Linked DNA regions of Niveibacterium microcysteis. The protein of the gene in region 2 binds, or shares a complex with, the protein of the main gene of each other region. Links are inferred from orthologs where the notes say so. Each region holds a gene or a part of one and is shown on either strand. Other genes may lie near its edges. The genes, in order: dnaX, dnaN, dinB and holB.

Region 1 (4,289 bases), 3.4 Mb from region 2 along the record:
AGTCGCTCGGTCACCGCACCGACCTGCCACAGCGCGAACATGTTCATCGCGATGTGCATCAGCCCGCCGTGCAGGAACAGCGCGGTGACGACACGCCATGTCTGGCCCGTCAGTGCCGCCGGGCCGTACAGTGCGCCGGCGCGAATCAGCACCCGGCTGTCGATCTGCAGCAAGCCGTGGCTGCGCAGCATCAGCCAGCCGAATGCCAAACCGTTGGCCAGCAGCAGCACGGTGGTCACCCACGGGCGCTTGATGCGCCCGAACAACAGATCGAGGAAGCGTTGTTCGTCCAGCTTGCAGCCCTCAGAGCGCGCGGCGCTCGACCAGCGCCTGCGCGATTGTTCCGATATCGGTGTGTTCCAGCTCGCCGCCGACCGGCAGCCCGCGGGCGATGCGGCTGACCTTCAGCCCGCGCGCGCGCAGCATCTCGCCGACGTAGTGCGCAGTCGCTTCACCCTCGTTGGTGAAGTTCGTCGCGAGGATCACTTCCTGCACGGTGCCGTCGGTCGCTCGCGCCAACAGGCGGTCGAGCCGCAGTTCGCGCGCGCCGATACCGTCGAGTGGTGAGACGCGCCCCATCAGCACGTAGTACATGCCGCGGTAGGCGTGGGTCTGCTCCATCATCGCGAGGTCGGCCGGCATCTCCACGACGCAAAGCTGCTGCGGATCGCGCGCAGGATTGAGGCAGCGATCGCAGACCTCGGCCTCGGTGAAGGTATTGCAGCGATTGCAATGGCGGATGTGCGCAAGCGCGCCTTCCAGCGCCCGACCGAGACGCCCTGCGCCCTGACGATCACGCTGCAGCAGGTGATAGGCCATACGCTGGGCGGACTTCGGCCCCACGCCTGGCAACACGCGCAAGGCATCAATCAGTTCGTCTAGGGCGGCAGGCATGCAGTCGCTTCAGTTGTGAGGCGCGTAGCTCCGCACTTGGCAGAGCACCGCGCGCCATTGGCTCAGAAGGGCAGTTTCATGCCCGGCGGCAGGTTGAGTCCGGCGGTGAAGCCGGCCATCTTCTCCTGCGTGGTGGCTTCAACCTTGCGCACCGCATCGTTCATGGCGGCGGCGACGAGGTCTTCAAGCATTTCCTTGTCATCCATGACCGAGGGATCAATCGTCACACGGCGCACATCGTACTTGCAGGTCATCTGAACCTTGACCATACCGGCACCCGACGCACCCTCGACCTCGATCAGCGCCAGGGCTTCCTGCGCCTTCTTCATGTTTTCCTGCATCTGCTGGGCCTGCTTCATCAGCCCGGCCAGATTGCCCATGCCACCACCCTTGAACATCGCTTGCTCTCCTTCTTAAAGCGGTTTTACCGACGCTTCCACAAGCGTCGCGTCGAATCGTTCGATCACTTCGCGCACGAAGGGATCGGCCTCCAGCGCCGCCACGGCATCAGCATGGCGACGCTGCTTTTCAATCTGGTTGCGCTGTGCCGGCGTTTCACTGGCAACGGCGCCAATCTCAATACCAAGACGCGCAGCGCGCCCCAACAAGGCGGTTAGCGCGTCCTGCAACTTGTCGCGCGTGCTCTGCATCGCGGCAAGATGTTTGTGCGTTTCGGGCAGGCGCAAGCGCACCAAGGAACCATCGAAACCCAGCAGCTCGCATTGCTGCGCGAGCTCACGCACCAGTCCGCCCAGCCGCATCGCGGCAACCATGCCATGCCAGTCGTCGAGCGCGCCATTCCAGCTCGCCGGTTCGACAACCGCAGGCGCCACGTCGACAGGCTTCTGCGCGGCTTCGCGTGCAGCTGGCGCAGCGGTACGTGCCTCCGCCTGCACATAGGGTGGATCAAATGGCGGTTCGAAATCCGGCTCGAGTACCGGTTCGTAGCGGTCATCAAAACCTGGATCAAACGGCGGTTCGCTTTGCGGTGCAGCGACAGCCGGCGCTGGCGCAGCAGGCTCTGGTTCGGGATCAGGCGCGGGCTCGCGCGGCGTCGACACCGCCACCGGCGCTTGCGCGTGCGGTGCCGCGGCGGGTGCAGCCTGTGTCTGTGGCGCAGTGGTTGCGACCTGCGGAGCGGCCGGCATTGGTCGCGCGCGCGGCGCACCGCCACCCGAGGGCGCCCCACCCTGCGCACCGCGTGCATCGCCCGGCATCTCCGGCCGGAACGCATGCAGGCGCAGCAGTGTCATCGTGAATCCGGCATAGGGATCCGGCGCCAGCGCAAGATCGTCGCGACCATGAATCGCGATCTGATAGGCCAGCTGCAGGAATTCCGGATCAAAACGCGCGGCCAACGCTTCAAGCTGCGCACGCTCCTGCAGGTCCATGATGGCCTGCGGCGCGAACTGGGTCAGCGCAAGGCGGTGGAGGAGACTGGCAAACGCCTGCAATGCGGCTTCAAAACTGAGGCTACGGGCCTGCATCTCGTCGGCCACCGCCAGCATCGCCGGAAGGTCTTGTGCCGCAAGGCCTTCCACAAGCGCGTAGAGCTGATCCTCGCCAACCGAGCCCAGCATGTCGCGCACGCCCTGCTCCTCGACACGGCCCGCGCCATGCGCGATCGCCTGGTCAAGCAAGGACAGCGCATCACGCATCGAACCATTCGCGCCGCGCGCGAGGTGGCGCAAGGCGCCGGCCTCGAAGGGCACGTTCTCCTGCTCAAGGATGCGCGACAGGTGATCGACGATGTGCCCCGGCGGCATTTGCTTCAGATTGAACTGAAGGCAGCGCGACAGCACGGTCACCGGAATCTTCTGCGGATCGGTGGTCGCGAGGATGAACTTCATGTGCGCGGGCGGCTCTTCCAGCGTCTTGAGCATCGCGTTGAACGCATGCCCGGTGAGCTGGTGCACTTCGTCGATCATGTAGACCTTGTAGCGACCGCGGGTCGGCGCATAAGCCGCCTTGTCCAGCAGCGAGGCCATGTCGTCCACGCCACGGTTGCTCGCGGCGTCCATCTCGACGTAATCGACGAAGCGCCCGGCATCGATTTCCTGGCAGGCCGAACACACGCCGCACGGGGTCGCCGTCACCCCGGTCTCGCAGTTCAAGGCCTTGGCGAGGATGCGCGAGATCGTCGTCTTGCCGACCCCTCGCGTGCCGGTAAAGAGCCAGGCGTGGTGCAGGCGGCCGGTGGCCAGCGCATGCGTCAGCGCGCGCACCACATGCTCCTGCCCGACGAGGGTGTCGAAGCTTTTTGGGCGCCATTTGCGCGCCAGCACCAAGTAACTCATGCGGGGGATTCTAGCAGAGGGTCGGAGGGGCCCCGCGAGCGGTGCGGCGTAGCCGATCGATAGGCAAACCTGATGACAATGGTTGCTTTAATCAATTGGCCCTACCGAAACCAAACGACCACACTGGGCAACACCAACAGAGCAACGGGAGGCCACCATGAACCAGATCACTCGCAGCCACACCCTGCGCCGCGCGCGCCGCAGCCTTGGGCTCGCCATCTTCATGGGCGGTGTAACGGTTCTGGCCATGCAGGGCGCCAGCGCGATCGGAGCAGACCGGACGCCGCATCTCGACCCGCGCATCCACACGATCGTTTCACCGGCGCACGGTATCGGCAAGCATGTCGGCATCGCGACGTAAGGACGCACCGCGCTGAAAAAGCAAAGGGCGCCGAAGTTTCCTTCGGCGCCCTTCTCGTAGTCAGGGTGGCGAGCCTGACCCCCGGCACTTGCAGGGAGCGGTTATGGCTGCTTCCTTCCGGACCTGACCAGATTCCCACGCTGCAATGCGAGGAGACCCGCCACGCCGAATCATAACACGGCGAAAGCGGACATCTGCGCGGCAATGCGCCGTCTAACGACGCGAGGTCGCCGCAGCCCTTGCGCAGCCGATACTTGGCGCTGCGCAGAGGGCGAACCGCCGAGCAATCGCCTTAGGCGCTACGCGTGCGCTGCCGCCTCGCCTCAAACAGGCAGATTCCGCTGGCAACCGAGACGTTGAGGCTCTCGACCGAGCCGTACATCGGTATCTTCGCCAACTCGTCGCAGGTTTCGCGCGTGAGTCGACGCAGCCCATCACCCTCAGCACCCAGCACCCAGGCGAGCGATCCACGCTGGTCGATGGCGTAGAGGTCCTTCTCCGCCTCGCCCGCCGCGCCGACACACCACACGCCAGCATCCTGCAACTCGCGCAGCGTGCGGGCCAGGTTGGTCACGGTGATGTAGGGCACGGTGTCCGCAGCGCCGCTGGCAACCTTCATCGCCGTGGCGTTGAGCCCGACCGAGCGGTCCTTCGGCGCAATCACCGCATGCGCCCCAGCGCCGTCTGCCACACGCAACGCAGCGCCAAGGTTGTGCGGATCAGTCACCCCATCGAGC
Region 2 (2,843 bases):
TCGAGCTGATCCAGAAGACCGTCGCCGACTACTACAAGATCAAGGTCGCCGACATGCATTCGAAGAAACGCACCCGCGCCATCGCCCGCCCGCGCCAGGTTGCGATGTTCCTCGCCAAGGAACTCACACCCTCCTCGCTGCCGTCCATCGGCGAGGCCTTCGGTGGCCGCGACCACACCACGGTGTTGCACGCATGCCGGACGATTGCTGAGCTTCGACTCGCTGATCAACAGCTCAACCACGATCTGCATGTGTTGACGCAGACCTTGCGTGGTTGACGCCGAAAACTGTGGATTCAGGGTGGATAGAGCAAGGGGGCGTTTGGGGACAAGCTTGAAGATATCGAGATGGCTGGAAACCGTCCCCACTTGTTCATCGGATAGTACCGTCGTTCCAAACAGGGTTTCAGACCGTTCAAGCGATTGTTTTTATTGTGTAATTTTCACTTATGCACAGAAACAGGTCTTGGTTTACTAATAGTAGTTATATGTTTACAAGATCTTGTTAACAACTGACTGTGAAGCGAATGCGTGTTCTGCGTCGATTGTTTGACCATCGGCTGACCAAAATCGAAACCGCATCAGTGTGAATATTCAGTGGGAAGACCGTGGCAAGATTTGGGGATAAGCGCATCAATTCGGTCGATGAGCAAAACACTCCCCAGTTGTTCATCAAACGCTACGCAGTTTATGAACAGGGTTTTAAGTGCATTAAGCGATTGTATCTATTGGATATTCTGTGTTTATCCACAGAAACCGGGTGCAGTTAACTAATAATAGAGGTTTACTTAAATGCTTCTGTTAACAGCTTCTCGTGAAGCCTTGTTGGGCCCCCTGCAGTCGGTTTCAGGGATCGTCGAAAAACGGCACACGCTGCCGATCCTGTCGAACGTGCTGATCGAAAAGCACGGTGACGACGTCACGCTGCTTGCTACTGACATCGAGATCCAGATCCGCACCTCCGGCCTTGCCAGCGGCGGTACCGACGCCAGCTTCACGGTCGGCGCGCGCAAGTTCCAGGACATCCTCCGCGCCCTGTCTGATGGCACCGAGGTCAACCTCAAGCTCGAGGCAAACCGCCTGTCCCTGCACGCCGGCAAGAGCCGCTTTGCGCTGCAGACGCTGCCTGCGTCCGACTACCCCCGTATGCAGTTCAACGATGCCGAGGCGGTCAGCTTCACGGTGTCGCAGAAGGCCTTCAAACGCCAGCTCGCCCAGGTCGCCTACTCGATGGCGGCACAGGACATCCGCTACTACCTCAATGGCCTTTTGGTTGTTGCTCAGGGCAACGAACTGCGCATGGTGGCCACCGACGGTCACCGCCTTGCATTCGCTTCGGCCGAAATCGACGCGGATTTGCCGAAAACCGAAGTCATCCTGCCCCGCAAGACGGTGCTTGAGCTCGCTCGCCAGCTGGCGGATAGCGATGAACCCCTCGAAATCGCCCTCGCCGGCAATCAGGCACGCTTCCGCTTTGGCCCGATCGAGCTGATCACAAAGCTCATCGACGGCAAGTTCCCGGACTACGAGCGCGTGATTCCGCAAAACCATCCGAAGCTGCTGATTCTTGGCCGGACGATGTTGCTGGCGTCGCTGCACCGCGCCGCAATTCTCACCAACGAGAAGTTCCGGGGCGTTCGTGTGGTACTGTCCTCTGGTAGCCTCAAGATCATCAGCTCGAACGCCGAGCAGGAAGAGGCTCAGGAAGAGATCGAAGTCGACTACGCCGGCGACTCGGTCGACATTGGTTTCAATGTCACCTACCTGCTCGATGTGCTGACGAACTCAGCCACCGACGAGATCGAGCTGCGGCTCAACGATGGCAACTCCAGCGCGCTGATCACCCTGCCGGGCGACGAGCGCTTCAAGTACGTCGTGATGCCGATGCGGATCTAAGCCGACAGTCATTCCCAGCGTTAGGCCACGGAATTGCAGGCGGGCGCGAACGGCTCATTCAGCCGTTCGCGCCTGGTCGTATGATCCGCGGCGATGAATTTCAGTTTTTGAAGCAAGGTCACCCGATGTCCGAACAGAACCAGCAACCCGCCTACGACGAAGACAGCATCCAGCAGCTTGAAGGGCTGGAGGCCGTGCGCAAGCGCCCTGGCATGTACATCGGTGACACCTCTGACGGCACCGGTCTGCACCACATGGTGTTCGAAGTCGTCGATAACGCGATCGACGAAGCGCTGGCGGGCCACTGCGACGACATCGTCGTCACGATCCACACCGACAACTCGATCTCGGTCACCGACAACGGTCGTGGCATTCCGGTCGGCATCAAATTCGACGACAAGCACGAACCCAAGCGCTCGGCGGCTGAGATCGTCATGTGCGTGCTGCACGCAGGCGGCAAGTTCAACCAGAACAGCTACAAGGTCTCAGGCGGTCTGCACGGCGTTGGTGTGTCGTGTGTGAATGCGCTCTCGAAATGGCTGCGGCTGACGATTCGTCGCGACGGCAAGAAGCACTTCCTCGAGTTCAACCGCGGCCACGCCGTGGACCGCCTGCTCGAAGTGCAGAACGGGGTCGAAGTCTCGCCGCTTCGCGTCATCGGTGACACCGAGAAACGCGGCACCGAAGTGCACTTCCTTGCCGATGAAGAGATCTTCGGCACCGTCGAATTCCATTACGAGATTCTCGCGAAGCGTCTGCGCGAGCTCTCCTTCCTGAACAACGGCGTGCGCATTCGCCTGATCGATCAGCGCACCAACCGCGAGGAAGACTTTGCCTTCTCCGGCGGCGTGCGTGGCTTCGTCGAGTACATCAACCGTGCGAAGACGGTGTTGCACCCCAACGTCTTTTACGCGGCCGGTGCCACTCAGGTGCCGGTCAGCGGTGGCG
Region 3 (4,099 bases), 3.5 Mb from region 2 along the record:
CGCCAACGGGCACCAACACCAGGCCGACCAGCAAGTCTGACGGCGTAACGACCTGGGGGCTGCTTTGCCACCACAGCACCGCACCGCCCCAGCACAGGGCCAGCAGCGCGATCAACAAAAGCACGAAACGGATGCGACCAGACATGCGATTCAGGTCAGTCCGAAGTGTTTGCCTGCCCCGCGATCAACACCGCGCCGCACGCGGTCTTGTCCCCGTGCCGCGCAGCCGGGCGTCCATCGATCATGCACGTCGGGTCGCCGCTGACGATCACCGTGGTGCCACCATGGCCCTTCTTCGGGCAGGTCACCTTGTCGCCAACGCGCGCGATCGCCTTGTCGCCCGTTACACTCTGAGGGCTCCCCTCGACCACGACGCCGCCGTGGCTGGTCTTGTCCCCAATCACAATAAATGGACGCCCCACGTACCGCTCCTGTTCATTTGCGGCCGAGCACACCTGCCCGGCGCAGTTCGACGTGTCCGAAATCCATCAGCTTCCACCGGCCGCCCCAAGTCAGCCCCAGCGCCTCCGCCCGTTCTCCGAGCAGGCGATAGCCCTCCATCGCCCATGGGTCACGTTCGCTGATGACGATCTTGCCGCCGCGAAAGAACGCCAGGTCCGCTGCAAGACCAAACTGGTGATAGCTCTGAAAGGCGCCCGCACGCGTCACATGCGGCCCCATGGCTGCAAGCTGCGCCTGGCGCTCTGGACTGCGATACCCCTCCAGCAGCGCCAGTTCATAGCCGCGCTCGCTCATTTGCTGGAACAACACCAGGATGCGCTGACGGAACTCACCATCCATCAAGGTCCAGTCGCGGCTGGCGGAGGCAATCTCGGGTCGCTCTGCCTGCAGTTCGGCTGTCACGAACACCTCGGGCGGTAGCGCCGGAGGTGGCACCAGATGCTCACCGTCAAGCAAGGCCGCGAGCACCGGATCCCGAACCTCGGCCTTATCCTCAAAGCCCGCCATCGGACGGGTCATCGACAGCAGCACTGCGCCCACCACAGGAAGGATCACCGCCACCGCGCTCAATCCGATCGCCCGGCGATTGGATCGGGCCCAGCTCCATCCACGCGCGGCAATGCTGGTGCCGTTCGCACCCATCACGACAAGGGCGTCACGTCCGCTGGCGCCGATCCGACGCTGCGCGCCGCAGGCCAACTGCACCTGCCGTTGCATGCCGCGTATCGCCGCATCGCGAAGCGCCGGAAAGCACATCAGGCTCCCGCCGAGCACGGCAACAATCATGAGGGCGGACAGACCTAAGAGCAGTTCCACAAACGTCGCCAGGGCTTTAAAAAATGACGATCGGATTATACGAGTCGATACATTTGGCATATGAGGTAATTCTTCTCGCATAATCCGATTTGCTCGCAGCTAATATTCATGCCCATGACATCCCCGGAATCGAGCCCGGTTCAGACCGGAGCAGCCCGTCGACCATCGCTGTTCGAACAGCCTGCCGGCAATGCGCGCACGCCGCACCGGGAGATCGCCGTGCTCGCTCCGTTCGCGACGCCGAAACCGGCACAGCCCTCGGTGCGCTGGGCCACCGCGGGCGTTGCGGCAGTCGCCTCGGCATTTGCGTTGCTGGCCGGCGCCACCCTGTGGGCGGTAGTCAATGGCGGCAACTCGGAGCAAGCAGCGCCGACCCCGCCGGTGGCGCAACGCGCGCCAGCAAAGCCTGCTGCGGCACATGCGGCGGCTCCGGCGGTTGCAAGCGTGGCGCCAGAAGAGCCGACCCAATCCCAAGCGACAGCTGCGGTCGTAGCTAACCCCGCGCCTGGCGCAACGATGGTGGACACCCTGGATCCCGCCGAGGCCATGCAGCCAGCGCTCGCAGCCAAGACCGCTGACGAGACAGGGGCGACAACTGCGTCCCCAATCGCAGCGGCGCGCACCGCCGAGGCACCCACGCAGGTCACGCCCCGTCACGCTTCAAGCGCGACGCCCAAGGCGACGCAGCACAAGCCGTTGAACGAGAAGCCCAAACCGCGCAGCACCAAACCAAAAGGCGAAGCGGACACCGCCCTGCTCGCTGCACTGGTCTCGCACATTGACCATACCGCTGCGCAGACGGCCAACCGCGACGTGGTGGGGCCCAGTGCACAGCAGGGCAGCACCGCGGAACTGGTCGCGCGTTGTGACCGGCTTGGTGGGCTTGAAGGCACGCTATGCCGTAAGCGCATCTGCAAGGGCTTGTGGGGTAGCGACCCGGCCTGCCCGAGTCGTTGAGCAGCGCACATTCGACGCGCGGCAAGCGCCTCAGTCGAACAGGGAGCGGGTCTGGCCCAGCGGCTCCGCTTCCGCCTTGAGTTGCGGTTCCAGCTCAGCCACCTTCACGCCAAGCAGGCGGAGCTTTCGCTCGATCGGCACGCGGCGCAGGCAATCGACCGCCACATCGCGGATCGTCATGAAATCGGCGGTGGCGTAGGTCAGTTTGCGGTCCCGCGTTACCTGCTCGAAGTTATCGAACTTCACTTTCACACCGATGCTTCGGCCGACGTAGCCCTTGGCGGCCAGGTCGGCAGCCACCTGCCGAGAGAGCTTCACGATCACCGATAGCAGCGTGAGCGGATCTCGGGTGTCGTGGGGAAAGGTGATCTCCCTTGAGCGCGATTTGGGCTCCTGATGTGTTTCAACGGGCCGCTCGTCGCGCCCCGCCCCGGCATCGGCCAGCCAGCGCCCGTAGCTCTGGCCGAAGTGCCGCACCAGCATGTGGGGTGATGCGGCCGCCAGTTCACCGATCGTGCGGATGCCCAACTGTTCGAGCTTTGAATTTGCCTTCGGGCCGACGCCGTTGATCTTGCTGACTGCAAGCGGCCAGATCCGCGCTGCTATCGCCGATTCATCGATGATTGTCAGCCCGTTCGGCTTGTCCAGATCAGAGGCGATCTTTGCGATCAACTTGTTCGGCGCGATCCCGATCGAACAGGTCAGGCCGGTCGCCGCCGTAACCCGCGCCTTGATTGCCCGCGCAAGCGTTTCGGTATCGCCCGGCACATCGGTCAGGTCGATATAGATTTCATCGATGCCGCGATCTTCAATGCAGTCGGCAACTTCGGCCACGGCCGCCTTGAACAGGCGCGAGTAATGCCGATACGCGCCGAAATTCACCGGCAGCACGATCAGATCAGGGCATAGGCGCAGCGCGGTGCGGATCGGTTGCCCTGAACGGCAGCCAAAGGCCCGCGCCTCATAGGTCGCGGTGGTGAGCACGCCGCGGCTCGCCAGCAACTGCGCACGCCCTTCCGGCGTGCGCGAGTCGCCGATGCCGCCAATTGCCACCGGTAGCCCGCGCAGTTCGGGCTGGCGCAGCAGTTCGACCGACGCGAAGAACGCGTCCATGTCGAGGTGGGCGATGCGGCGATTCGGAAACATCGCGAAAGTTTACCGGAGGGGTTGAACTTTCCGCTGCCGTCGCCATCTACACCAGCGTACCGGTTCAGGAGAGCCGGTGCGGTTGATGGGGAGTAGCTCACTTCTGCTGCGTCGTCACCACGATCGCTGACGCGATCCGGCGCACAGGCGGGCCCGCGAGGGGCCGCGAGCGAGACCGTTACCGGCATGTCCGGCGCGGTCGCTCGTCCATCCAACGGAGAGGGGCCTTGTCCGGCAACGGCGCAAGGCCCTTTTCGTTTCACGGGCCGTGCGCCGGATCGATCAACGCGCATTGAAAGGAAAACCTGTGAAACGCGTTCTGCTGCTTGTCGCGACCAACGTCGCGATCGTCATCCTGCTGTCGATCACCGCCCGTCTGTTGGGGCTGGATCGCTACCTCGAAGCCAACGGCAGCCTGAACCTGCAGAGCCTGCTCGTGTTCTGCGCGATCTTCGGCTTCGGTGGCGCCTTTGTGTCGCTCGCCATTTCGAAGTGGATGGCCAAGTTCTCGACCGGCGCCCAGGTCATCACGCAACCGCGCAATCAGGTCGAGGCCTGGCTGCTCGACACGGTGGCGCGTCAGGCGCAGGCCGCTGGCATCAAGATGCCGGAAGTGGCGGTGTATGACTCGCCGGAGCTCAACGCGTTCGCCACCGGACCGAGCCGCAACAACGCCCTGGTGGCCGTGTCAACCGGGCTTCTGCACAACATGCGGCCC
Region 4 (4,323 bases), 2.5 Mb from region 2 along the record:
GACCAGGCATTCGGCACTTCCAGCGGCGCATTGGCGGTGATGAAGGCCTCCACAGTGTCGAGATGGCCGTTCATCGCCGCGAGTGAAATTGCGCTCTCACCGGCGCCGCTGCGCACGGCCGGGTTTGCGCCACGCGCGAGCAGCAGCGCCACCACCTCGGTCTGGCCCGTCCTTGCAGCCTGAATCAGGAGCGTGCTGCCACGGAAATCGAGGGCATCAACGGCGCCGCCTTCGTCGAGATAGTCCCGTACCACCGACACACGCCCCATTTCGGCACCGGTACGTGCGGCATCAAGACTGGTCGCCAGCGCGGGACCGGCAACCGTGAGCGCCAACAGCAGCGCCGGGACAAGCCTCATCAGCGGCCAGCCGCCGCGAACAGGCGGAAGAAGTTGTCGGTCGTTGCTGCCGCGACCTCATCGACCGAGATACCCCGCAGCCGCGCGATCTCGTGTGCGACATGCGGCACGTAGGCCGGCTGGTTGAGTTTGCCTCGATACGGAACCGGCGCCAGATACGGCGAATCGGTCTCGATCAACATGCGATCGAGCGGCATGCGTGTCGCAACATCCTTGATCTGCGCAGCGTTCTTGAAGGTAACGATGCCGGAAAAGGAAATGTAGAAGCCCAGCTCCATCGCGCCGGCGGCGACATCCCAAGACTCCGTAAAGCAGTGCATCACGCCGCCACATGCATCGGCGCCCTCTTCGCGCATCAACCGCAAGGTGTCATCCGCCGCATCGCGCGTATGCACGATCAGCGGCCTGCCACAGGCGCGGGCTGCGCGGATATGTTGGCGAAAACGCTCGCGCTGCCATTCCGGCTTGTCCTTGTGCCAGTAGTAGTCGAGCCCGGTCTCGCCAATCGCCACTACCTTCGGGTGCGCTGCGAGTGCTTGCAGACGCGCGGCATCCGGATCCTCACCCTCGGTGTGTTCCGGGTGCACGCCCACGGAGCAGAACACGTTGGGGCGCGCCTCCGCAATCGCGAGTACCCCAGGGAGGCGCTCGATGCTGACGCCAGCACAAAGCGCGTGCGTGACGCCCGCCTGATGCATATCGGCGAACAACTTCTCGCCAAGGTCGACCAGATCAGAGAAATCGATGTGACAGTGTGAATCTACAAACATGGCTATCCAAGCGCGCTACGAGAAGCACGCGACGGCCCGCCGACGCGATAAACGATCGCGGTGGCACGACGCGGCGCGAACGCCAAATCAGATGGTGTGGGTGGGGCGATTCGAGCCGATATGCGCGCCGAGCACTTGCTCAATCTTGGCGCGAACGGTGGAGCCGCTCTCGTCTTCGGTGAACTGCACGCCGACGCCCTGCGTACGACCGGCCTGGGCGTTGGGCGGCGTACACCAGACGACCTTGCCTTTGACCGGCAGCTTGGCCGGATCGTCCATCAACTGCAGCAGCATGAAGACTTCGTCGCCCAGACCATAGGTCTTGTTGGTCGGGATGAACAAGCCACCGTTGCGGATGAAAGGCATGTAGGCCGCGAACAGTGCGGACTTGGAGTTGATGCTGAGCGACAGCACCGCTGGACGCGCAATGGTCGATGGCTGGGGCGTACTCATGCGGTTCTCCCGGTAGCGAGGCGGCGACAGTATCGCAGCAGGGTATCTTCGAGCAGCAAGCGTGCGTTGAGCGGGTGCGCCGCCACGCGGCGCAGGTTCAGTCCATCATTGTAGCAACCGAGCGCTTCTTCGGCGTTCCAGCCGCGCGTCAGCCCACGCAAAGCGGATTCTGCATCGGTGAAATACCGAAGCGGCGCACCGCTGGCTGCTGCAGCCAGGTCGGCATACCAGCGCAACAACCAGTCGGCCAGGCGCGGCATGTCGAATGCGGCCGCCTGAGCATCCTTGCTTCGAAGCCAGGTATCCCATGTGCCGGCAAGTTCGACGGGGTCGCGTTGTGGCAGGGTCGTGATGTCCTTGACGAAGCGAGCGCGACAGGCCGCCAGCGGGCCGGACGAAAGTTCCTCTGCTGCAACCGGCATACCGCCAGCAAAGCCGAGCCAGGTCGCCGAATCCTTGATCCCCTGCTCAGCCAGCCAGGCCGACGCCTGAGCGGCATCCGGGGCTGGGAAATCCCAACGTTGCGCGCGGCTGCGAATGGTCGGGAGCAGCCGATCCGGCGCGCGCGTGATCAGAAGGAACAGCACGCCAACCGGCGGCTCTTCGAGCAGCTTGAGGAGCCCGTTTGCGGTCACGGCGTTCATGGCCTCCGCAGGGTCCACCAGCACCACGCGGCGATCGCCACGATGACCCTTGCGGGTGAGCGAGTCCTGGAGCTGCCGGATCTGCTCCACCTTGATCTGGCGTGACTTGGCACTTTCCTTGTCAGCCTCGCTGACGTCATCCGCGGCCTCGTCCGCCTCAGGCACGAGCCGGAACAGATCCGGATGGGTACCCGCTGCGCGCCAGGTGCAGGCCTCACACTCACCGCAGGCGTATCCCTCTGCGCCGGGCCGATCGCACAGCCTCGCAGCGGCAACCGCCTCGGCGAACTGGCGCTTGCCGCCACCTGGGGGGCCGGCCAGCAGCAAGGCATGGTGCCCGCGTTCGCCCGCGGCGGCCAGACGTGTCCACAGCGTTTGATGCCAGGGAAGAATCATGCGAAGAAGCGCTCCCGGATCACCTCTTCCACCTCTCGCTGAATGTCATCCGGCGTCCGGGTGGCATCCAGCACATGGAAGCGCGCGGAACAGTCACGAGCGCGCGCGAGGTAGGCGGCACGCACGCGCGCAAAGAAGTCGGCTTGCTCGCGTTCGAAGCGGTCGCCTTCGCTGCGGCTTGCCGCCATACGCGCGGCGGCGATCGCGGGATCCAGATCAAACAGGAAGGTCAGATCCGGCTGGCGATGGGGATGGACCCATTGCTCAAGCACGGCAAACTTGTCCGCGGCAAGGCCACGCCCGCCCACTTGGTACGCGTACGTCGCGTCCGAGAAGCGATCGCAGACGACCCACTGCCCGGCAGACAGCGCCGGCTCGATCTTCGCGGCCAGATGTTCCCGCCTCGCAGCGAACATCACCAGCGCCTCGGTCTCAAGATGCATCGGTTCATGCAGCGCCAGTTCACGCAGTTTTTCGGCCAACGGAGTACCGCCAGGCTCCCGCGTCTGCACGACCTGGAGGCCTCGGCCAGCGATCAATGCCACCGCGGCTGCGATCTGGGTGCTCTTGCCAGCACCGTCTATCCCTTCAAAGGTGATGAAGCGTCCGCTCATCGGTTGTTGCCCTTGCGTTTCTGATAGCGCGCGACGGCGCGATTATGTTCGTCCAAGGTACGGGAGAATTCACTCGACCCATCGCCACGAGCCACGAAATACAGGTAGGGCGTGCGCGGCGGGTGCAAGGCCGCAGCCAGCGCTGCCTCGCTCGGCATCGCAATCGGTGTTGGCGGCAAGCCGCGACGGGTGTAGGTGTTGTACGGCGTATCGGCCTGCAGATCGGCCTTGCGCAGGTTGCCGTCGAAATTAGGGCCGAGACCATAGATCACCGTGGGATCGGTCTGCAACGGCATACCGATCCGCAAACGATTGTAGAAAACCGACGCGATGCGTGGCCGATCCTCCGCGATACCGGTTTCCTTTTCGATCAGCGAGGCCATGATCAGCGCCTCGTAAGGCGAGCTGACAGGCAGATCCGGATCCCGCTTCGACCATGCACCATCGAGATGGCGGGCCATTGCGCGCTGGGCACGCGCGAGCAGCGCGAGATCGCTGCCGCCCTTGGCGTAAAAGTACGTGTCCGGCATGAACAAACCTTCGGCGTTGCTGGCGCTGACACCCAGGCGCGCAAGCACCTCCTGGTCACTCAGATTCGCCGTATCGGCTTTGAGCCCAGGCAGGCGAGCCAGCTCTTCGCGCAATCGGCGGAAGGTCCAGCCATCGACGAGTACGAACTCGCCTTGAGACGCGTCACCGCGAACCAGTTTCTGCAATAAGGTCCACGGTGTCACGCCCTCCAGAATCTCGTAGCTCCCTGCCTTCACTCGCGACGCATGGCCGCTTGCACGAGCCAGGGCTTCGAACAGCCATGGATTGATATCCACCCCGGACGCGGCGACCTGACGCGCCACCTGGCGCATCGAACTGCCCTGCTCGATCTCGATCTCCAACGGCGAGGAACGCAGCGCAAGCGGCGTGTTGACCCGCCACGCCAGCACCAGCGCGAAGATCAGGCCGAGGAGCGTGACAGCAAGCAACAAACGACGGAAGAAAAGGCGCATCAAGGGAACCGCGTGGCGGATTAAGGGCCGAATACGCAAAGGCGCCCCGCGGGGCGCCTCTTGTGGGCTCGTATAATAGCCCC

What was found.
Region 1: the proteins of dnaN (region 2) and dnaX are in contact, whole or in part, in a cryo-EM structure (PDB 8GIZ), measured with the Escherichia coli proteins. The link is inferred for Niveibacterium microcysteis from one-to-one orthologs.
Region 3: the proteins of dnaN (region 2) and dinB are in contact, whole or in part, in a solved structure (PDB 1OK7), measured with the Escherichia coli proteins. The link is inferred for Niveibacterium microcysteis from one-to-one orthologs.
Region 4: the proteins of dnaN (region 2) and holB are in contact, whole or in part, in a cryo-EM structure (PDB 8GIZ), measured with the Escherichia coli proteins. The link is inferred for Niveibacterium microcysteis from one-to-one orthologs.

What each region holds. Positions count from the first base shown.
Region 1 is NZ_CP071060.1:3,414,855-3,419,143, forward strand. The notes cover bases 750-3,715. They hold dnaX (DNA polymerase III subunit gamma/tau), read right to left. Parts: upstream 3,192-3,715; coding sequence 1,308-3,191; downstream 750-1,307. Other genes in these bases: recR (recombination mediator RecR), read right to left, coding at 750-894; JY500_RS15505 (YbaB/EbfC family nucleoid-associated protein), read right to left, coding at 957-1,292; JY500_RS15515 (hypothetical protein), read left to right, coding at 3,349-3,552. Also shown: JY500_RS15495 (rhomboid family intramembrane serine protease), read right to left, coding at 1-239; more of recR, read right to left, coding at 304-749; 23S rRNA (guanosine(2251)-2'-O)-methyltransferase RlmB, read right to left, coding at 3,845-4,289. UniProt on the Escherichia coli protein: Part of the beta sliding clamp loading complex, which hydrolyzes ATP to load the beta clamp onto primed DNA to form the DNA replication pre-initiation complex.
Region 2 is NZ_CP071060.1:1,148-3,990, forward strand. It holds dnaN (DNA polymerase III subunit beta), read left to right. Parts: upstream 1-791; coding sequence 792-1,895; downstream 1,896-2,843. Other genes in the region: dnaA (chromosomal replication initiator protein DnaA), read left to right, coding at 1-278; gyrB (DNA topoisomerase (ATP-hydrolyzing) subunit B), read left to right, coding at 2,021-2,843. UniProt on the Escherichia coli protein: Confers DNA tethering and processivity to DNA polymerases and other proteins. Acts as a clamp, forming a ring around DNA (a reaction catalyzed by the clamp-loading complex) which diffuses in an ATP-independent manner freely and bidirectionally along dsDNA.
Region 3 is NZ_CP071060.1:3,507,241-3,511,339, forward strand. What follows is about bases 1,324-4,099. They hold dinB (DNA polymerase IV), read right to left. Parts: upstream 3,382-4,099; coding sequence 2,266-3,381; downstream 1,324-2,265. Other genes in these bases: JY500_RS15930 (M15 family metallopeptidase), read right to left, coding at 1,324-1,359; JY500_RS15935 (hypothetical protein), read left to right, coding at 1,387-2,235; htpX (protease HtpX), read left to right, coding at 3,689-4,099. In the rest of the region: JY500_RS15920 (hypothetical protein), read right to left, coding at 1-145; JY500_RS15925 (PAAR domain-containing protein), read right to left, coding at 156-422; more of JY500_RS15930, read right to left, coding at 436-1,323. UniProt on the Escherichia coli protein: Poorly processive, error-prone DNA polymerase involved in translesion repair and untargeted mutagenesis. Copies undamaged DNA at stalled replication forks, which arise in vivo from mismatched or misaligned primer ends.
Region 4 is NZ_CP071060.1:2,497,489-2,501,811, forward strand. Bases 601-3,600 are described here. They hold holB (DNA polymerase III subunit delta'), read right to left. Parts: upstream 2,623-3,600; coding sequence 1,579-2,622; downstream 601-1,578. Other genes in these bases: JY500_RS11245 (TatD family hydrolase), read right to left, coding at 601-1,129; JY500_RS11250 (PilZ domain-containing protein), read right to left, coding at 1,217-1,582; tmk (dTMP kinase), read right to left, coding at 2,619-3,236; mltG (endolytic transglycosylase MltG), read right to left, coding at 3,233-3,600. Also shown: JY500_RS11240 (ankyrin repeat domain-containing protein), read right to left, coding at 1-359; more of JY500_RS11245, read right to left, coding at 359-600; more of mltG, read right to left, coding at 3,601-4,240. UniProt on the Escherichia coli protein: Part of the beta sliding clamp loading complex, which hydrolyzes ATP to load the beta clamp onto primed DNA to form the DNA replication pre-initiation complex.